Regions from separate parts of the Streptomyces sp. XD-27 genome, predicted to be linked through region 2. Evidence: riboswitches for the same ligand, from Rfam matches in the RefSeq annotation. Region 2 holds a riboswitch; the other holds the start of a gene.
What was found. A riboswitch is a leader RNA that binds a small molecule or an ion and turns the genes downstream of it on or off. The one in region 2 is predicted to bind S-adenosylmethionine.
Positions count from the first base shown of each region.

Region 1: it holds a riboswitch for S-adenosylmethionine, as region 2 does, so the genes downstream of both, Q3Y56_RS08110 (aminotransferase class V-fold PLP-dependent enzyme) here and thrC (threonine synthase) in region 2, are expected to answer to the same signal.

Region 1 is NZ_CP130713.1:1,902,701-1,906,098, forward strand. It holds gene Q3Y56_RS08105 (Lrp/AsnC family transcriptional regulator) at 1-177, shown strand, start outside; gene Q3Y56_RS08110 (aminotransferase class V-fold PLP-dependent enzyme) at 217-1,590, opposite strand; SAM riboswitch class IV at 1,760-1,877, opposite strand; gene trpD (anthranilate phosphoribosyltransferase) at 1,963-3,030, opposite strand; gene Q3Y56_RS08120 (cytochrome bc complex cytochrome b subunit) at 3,229-3,398, opposite strand, start outside.
Region 2 is NZ_CP130713.1:3,541,352-3,544,749, reverse strand. It holds gene Q3Y56_RS15045 (trehalose-6-phosphate synthase) at 1-509, opposite strand, end outside; gene Q3Y56_RS15040 (glucosyl-3-phosphoglycerate synthase) at 695-1,738, opposite strand; SAM riboswitch class I at 1,924-2,067, shown strand; gene thrC (threonine synthase) at 2,085-3,389, shown strand.

The sequences.
Region 1 (3,398 bases), 1.6 Mb from region 2:
GGCGTGCACGACCTGATCGCGATGGTGCGGGTGGCCCGGCACGACGACCTCGCGGACGTGATCCCGGGCCGGATCAACAAGGTGCCGGGCGTCGCCTCGACGGAGACGCACGTGGCGTTCCGTACGTACTCCAGCCACGACCTGGAAGCGGCGTTCGCGATCGGCCTGGACGCGTAGCCCGTTGCGGGGGTACTCCGCGAGCACCCCCGGCGGCCCTCAGCCTCGGTCCGGCACGCAGCGGCCGTCCTCCGTGCGGTAGCTCCACTTCGCGCCGTCGCGGACCAGTTCCTTCACCGCCCCCACGAACCGCTCCACGTGCTCGTCCGGGGTCCCCGCGCCGAAGCTGACCCGGATCGCGTTGAGCGACTTCTCGCCGGGGGCCGCCTCCGGGGCGCCGCACTCCCCCGGGTCCTGCGGCTCGCCGCCCAGCAGGGTCCGTACCAGCGGGTGGGCGCAGAAGAGGCCGTCGCGTACGCCGATGCCGTACTCGGCGGAGAGCGCCGCCGCGAAGTGCGAGCTGTTCCAGCCCTCCACGACGAAGGAGAGGACGCCCACCCGGGGGGCGTCGTCGCCGAACAGCGACAGCACGCGCACCTCGGGCACCTGAGCCAGCCCGCGCCGGACCGCCTCGATCAGCTGCCGCTCGCGCGCCACCAGGGCGTCGAACCCGGCCTCGGTCAGCGCCTTGCAGGCGGAGGCGATGGCGTAGACCCCGATGACGTTCGGCGAGCCGGCCTCGTGCCGGGCGGCCGTGGTGTGCCACTCGACGTCGACACCGCCGTCGCCGCGGCGCGCCACCGTACGGCTCGCGCCGCCGCCCGCCAGGTACGGCTCCGCGTCCCGCAGCCAGTCGGCGCGCCCGGCCAGTACCCCGGAGCCGAACGGCGCGTACAGCTTGTGCCCGGAGAAGGCCACCCAGTCCACGTCCCACTCCGCGACGTCGACCGGGTGGTGCGGGGCCAGTTGGGCGGCGTCCAGGACGATGCGGGCGCCGTGTGCGTGGGCGGCGGCGGTCAGCTCCCGTACCGGCCACAGCTCCCCGGTGACGTTGGACGCGCCGGTGACGCACACCAGCGCCGGGCCGTGGGGCTCCCGTGCCGCGAGCGCCCGCTCCAGGGTCTCGACCGCCTCCCGGTGCGACCGGGGCGCGGCCAGGTAGGTCACCTCGACGTCGTCCCGGCGCTCCCAGGGCAGCAGCGAGGCGTGGTGCTCGGTCTCGAAGACGAAGACCCGGGTGCCGGCGGGCAGGACGGCGGCGAGCAGGTTGAGGGAGTCGGTGGTGGAGCGGGTGAAGACGACCTGGTCGTCGGGACGGCAGCCGAGGAACGCGGCGACGTCCCCGCGGCTGTTCTCGAACAGGTCGGTGGACAGCTGCGAGAGATAGCCCGCGCCGCGGTGAACGCTGCCGTAGTACGGGGCGTAGGCGGCGACGTCGTCCCAGACCCGCTGGAGCGCCGGGGCGCTGGCCGCGTAGTCGAGGGCGGCGTACGTGACCTCCCCGCCGGTCACGAGCGGCACGAGGACATCTCGCCCGAGGACGGGCAGCGGGGCACAAACCGACGGGTCGGCGGCAAGGGTGGGGACGGACATGGCGAACTCCCGTGGATACGCAGGCGAAACTCACCGCGCGACGCGGCAGACGCGACGGCGGGAGGAAAAGAGAAAAGGTGGTGCGCGGAGAACGGGCCGATCGGCCCTAACGCATTCGCTTGCTCACGAGACTGCTCCCTTGAGGACCAGGACCCCAGGGTTCCGCAGGGGTCCGCGCTTGCCGCAGACCTCGCTGCCTGCGGCCTGGTCATCACCCGGGGCACCCCGCCACGGACGGAGGGTTGCCGGACAGCGGGCCGGGGCCGTAGTCGCTGTCACTCGTGACCTGCGGAGCAGTATGCCAGCTGATCAACGGCGCGCAAGTCGCCGTCCGCATGGCGGAACGGGGGTCCAGGTGGACCCCCGTCACGGCTACGCGTTGGTGGCCTCGACCCAGCGCTCCAGGGCCCGCTGGGCCGCCCCCGAGTCGATGGCCTCCGCGGCCTTCGCCATGCCCGCCACGATCTGCTCCTCGAGCGTCCCGCCGCCCGGTTCCAGGGCGACCAGCGCGGCGGCGGAGTTGAGCAGCACCGCGTCCCGTACCGGCCCGGTCTCACCGGCCAGCAGCCGCCGGGCGACATCCGCGTTGTACGAGGCGTCGGCGCCGCGCAGCGCCTCCACCGGCACCAGGTCGATCCCGACGTCGCGCGGGTCGAACGACGTCTGCGTGACGGTGCCGTCCCGGACGACCCACACCTGCGAGGTCGCGGTGGTGGTCAGCTCGTCCAGCCCGTCGTCGCCGCGGAAGACCAGCGCGGAGGAGCCGCGCTCGGCGAGCACCCCGGCGACGATGGGCGCCATCCGGGCGTCCGCCACGCCCGTCGCCTGAGCCTTCACCCGCGCCGGATTGGTCAGCGGGCCGAGGACGTTGAAGGTGGTGGGGATGCCCAGCTCGCGGCGGGCCGGGGCGACGTGACGCAGCGCCGGGTGGAACTTGACCGCGAAGCAGAAGGTGATGCCGGCCTCCTCGACGACCTCGACCACCCGCCGCGGGGTCAGCTCCAGATTGACCCCGAGCTTCTCCAGCACGTCCGAGGCGCCGCTGGCCGACGAGGCGGCGCGGTTGCCGTGCTTGACGACCTTCGCGCCCGTGCCGGCGACGACCAGCGCGGACATGGTGGAGATGTTGACGGTCTTGGCGAGGTCGCCGCCGGTCCCGACGATGTCGACGGTACGGCCGGGCACCTCGATCGCGTTCGCGTGGGCGTACATCGCGCGCACGAGTCCGGTCACCTCGGCGACGGTCTCGCCCTTGGCCCGCAGCGCGACCAGGAACCCGGCGATCTGGGCGTCGGTCGCCTCCCCGCGCATGATGCGGTCCATGGCCCAGGCGGTGTCGTCGGCGCTCAGGTCGGCACCGGCGAGCAGCGACTTCAGTACGCCGGGCCAGGTGCGGGCCGTCGCGCGGTTGTCGCCTCCGACTGGGGTCACAACGTTCATGGTCCGCTCCTGGGTCCGACGATGGGCACGGGGCCGTCTCGGGGCCCCGGCGTCAGCCTAGCGGCGGATCGGCCCGATGCCGTCGCCGTGCCCGATGACTGGACACGGCCGCGGACGGGACATGGCCGAGGGCCCCGGCCCGCCCCCGGGAAGGGGCGGGGCCGAGGCCCTCGGACGTGGCGTCAGCGCAGGCGCGGCTCAGTGGTGGCCGTGGCCGCTGGTGATCTCCTCGTACTCCTCCGGAGTGGCCTTGGGGATCTGCGTGCCGTCGCCGTAGAAGCCCTTGGAGAGCTTCACCCGGAGCTTCTGGCCGCGCGTCACCTTGCGGCGCACGCCGTTCTCGTCGACCTCCGGGCCGAGTTCGAGCG
Region 2 (3,398 bases):
TCGCGCAGCAGGCCCGGGACGAGCGCCAGGTGGTAGTCCTGCACGAGCACGGCGGCGCCGTCGGCCGCCTCCTGGGCGAGTGCGTCGGCGAAGGCGGTGTTGTACGTCTCGTACGCCGCCCAGTGGGCCCGGAACCGTTCGTCGAAGACGGGGGTGAACGGGGTCTGGTAGAGGAGGTGGTGGACGAACCACAGCACCGAGTTCGCGACGTCGTTGTACGCGGCCGCGAAGACGTCGGGCGCGATGTCCAGCATCCGCACCCGCCGGCCGCCGGTGTCGGCGGGGTCCAGATGCCCGCCGTGCGCCTGCCGTACGGCCTGCCGGTCGCCGTCGCCGAGGGCCGCGCAGACCCATACGGCATCGGCGTCGGGGCCGATGGCGCTGAGCCCGGAGACCAGCCCACCACCGCCGCGCCGGGCGGCGAGCGAACCGTCCTCGCGAGGAGCGTAGGAGACCGGGCCGCGGTTGGACGCGACGAGGACCTGGGCGCCTGAGCGGTCGGGGGCCATGTCGCGAGCCTAGCCCTACGCTGTCGCGCGCAAACGTGAGCCGGATCTCTTGCCCCCGCCGGCGGTATCCCGACCGAGCGCTCCGGCCGCGGCCGCCCCGGCGAACGGACGACGGGCCGGCGGACAGGACCCCCGGGGGCAGGCGGGAGCCATGCCGGCGAACCCCGCCCCGGCGAGGGGACCGGCTACGCCGCGCGGCGGCTCGCGTACTCCGGGATGTCGCGCATCGGCGGCCGCTCCTCCGTGTCCACCGCCGACGTACGCGGCACGAATCCGCCCTCCCCCCGGTCGAACTGCGTCAGCCGCGCCCGCATCAGGGGCCCGCGCGCCATGTGGCCGCGGGTCAGGCGCAGTTGCGCCGTGCGGTAGATCGCCGCCGCCATCCGGCCCAGGGCCTGGCTGTCCTGGTGGCGGTGCTTGCGGACGCCCACGTCCACCTGGGCCAGCGCGTCCAGCCCCACCGTGTGCAGCGCGTCGACCAGGAGGCCCAGCTCGACCCCGTACCCGACCGGGAAGGGCAGCCGCTCCAGGAGGGAGCGGCGGGCCGCGTACTCCCCGCCGAGCGGCTGGACGAAGCCCGCCAGCTGCGGCCAGTGCAGATTCAGCAGCGGCCGGGCCACGAGCTCGGTGACCCTGCCGCCCTGGCCGGGCGCCGTCCGACCGGATGCGGTCCCGTCGGACGCCGCGCTCCCGTCGGGCGCCACGGTCCCGTCGGGCGCGGCGCTCCCGTCGGACAGCGTCAGGGGGCGCTCGTACATCGCCTTGACGAAGTCCACGTCCGGCTCCGTGAGCAGCGGGCCGACGATCCCCGAGACGAAGTCCGCCGAGAAGTCCTTGAGGTCGGCGTCGATGAAGCAGACGATGTCGCCCTCGGTGGCGAACAGCCCCCGCCACAGCACCTCGCCCTTGCCGGGCAGTGCCGGTATCCGGGGGAGTATCGCGTCCCGGTGGATCACCCGCGCCCCGGCGGCCGCCGCGACCTGCGACGTACGGTCGGTGGAGCCGGAGTCGACCACGACCAGCTCGTCGACCAGCGGCACCGCCTCGGACATCAGCTCGCCGCGGATGGCGCGGACGATCGCGCCGACCGTCGCCTCCTCGTTGAGCGCGGGCAGCACGACGCTGACCGTGCCGCCGCCGGCGCGTTTGGCGGCCAGGAGCTGGTCGAGCGGTCGGTCGGCCGCGGTCCAGGACCGCCGGGCCAGCCAGCGCTCCACCTCTTCCAGCACGTGAACGACTCCCTGTCCTGTCCGGCCCTGCTGCCGCGGGCCCGGCTGCCTCGTTGATCCATCTCGCGCTTCGGACGACCATCTCAAGCGTCCGAGGCTTCGGTTACAGTCTTGAACAACGTGGACGGCCCTCGCATGCCGGGGTCGGTCCGCCGACAAACGCCTGGGTCAACCCAGCGCCATACCGCTCATCCAGAGGGGCAGAGGGATACGGCCCGTTGAAGCCCCGGCAACCCTCCAGCCGGTCTCGCACATCCGTGGCGAGGCTCCCGGCTAGGGAAGGTGCCAATTCCGTCTCGTGGCGAAACTCGCCCCGAGGAAGATGAGGAGAAAGGGCCTCGCCTCCATGGCTGTGCAATCCGTCGAAACCTCCACCGCCTCGACCGCCACCCCTGTCTCGCTCGGCCCCGCCGTCGCCCTGTCCTGCCGCGAGTGCGGAGAGCGCTTCGCGCTCGGGCCGATCTTCGCCTGCGAGGTGTGTTTCGGGCCGCTCGAAGTCGCCTACGACCTGCCGAGCGGCGGGCCCAGTCAAGCGGAAGACCTGCGGAAGCGGATCGAGGCCGGGCCGAACAGCATCTGGCGGTACGCCCCGCTGCTGCCGGTCCCCGCGGACGTCGCGGACAAGCCGAACCTGAACCCCGGCTTCACCAAGCTGGTCAAGGCCGACAACCTCGCCCGCGAGCTCGGCATCACCGGAGCCCTGCACATCAAGGACGACTCCGGCAACCCGACCCACTCCTTCAAGGACCGGGTCGTGGCCATCGCCGTCGAGGCCGCCCGCGCCTTCGGCTTCACCACCCTGTCCTGCTCCTCCACCGGCAACCTGGCCGGCGCCGTCGGCGCCGCCGCCGCCCGCGCCGGGTTCCGCTCCTGCGTGTTCATCCCGCACGACCTGGAGGCGGGCAAGGTCGTCATGGCCGCCGTCTACGGCGGTGACCTGGTCGGCATCGAGGGCACGTACGACGACGTGAACCGCTTCTGCTCGGAGCTGATCGGCGACCCGCTCGGCGAGGGCTGGGGCTTCGTCAACGTCAACCTGCGCCCGTACTACGGCGAGGGCTCCAAGACCCTGGCCTACGAGATCTGCGAGCAGCTCGGCTGGGAGCTGCCCGACCAGATCGTCATCCCGATCGCCTCCGGCTCCCAGCTCACCAAGATCGACAAGGGCCTCAAGGAGCTGATCCAGCTCGGGCTGGTCGCCGACAAGCCGTACAAGATCTTCGGCGCCCAGGCCGAGGGCTGCTCCCCGGTCTCGCGCGCCTTCAAGGACGGCCATGACGTCGTACGGCCGGTCAAGCCCGCCACGATCGCCAAGTCGCTGGCCATCGGCAACCCGGCGGACGGCCCGTACGTGCTGGACATCGCGCGCCGTACCGGCGGCGCGGTGGAGGACGTGACCGACGAGCAGATCGTCGACGCCATCAAGCTGCTGGCCCGCACGGAGGGCATCTTCGCGGAGACCGCGGGCGGGGTGACCGTCGGCGTGACGCGCAAGCTCATCGAGACCGGTCAGCTCGACCCGGCGCTGACCACCGTGGTCCTGAACACCGGCGACGGCCTCAAGACGCTGGACGCCGTGGCCCCGACCACCGGCCCGACGGCGACGATCCGCCCGAGCCTGGACGCGTTCCGCGCCGCCGGCCTGGCCTGACGTCCGCCC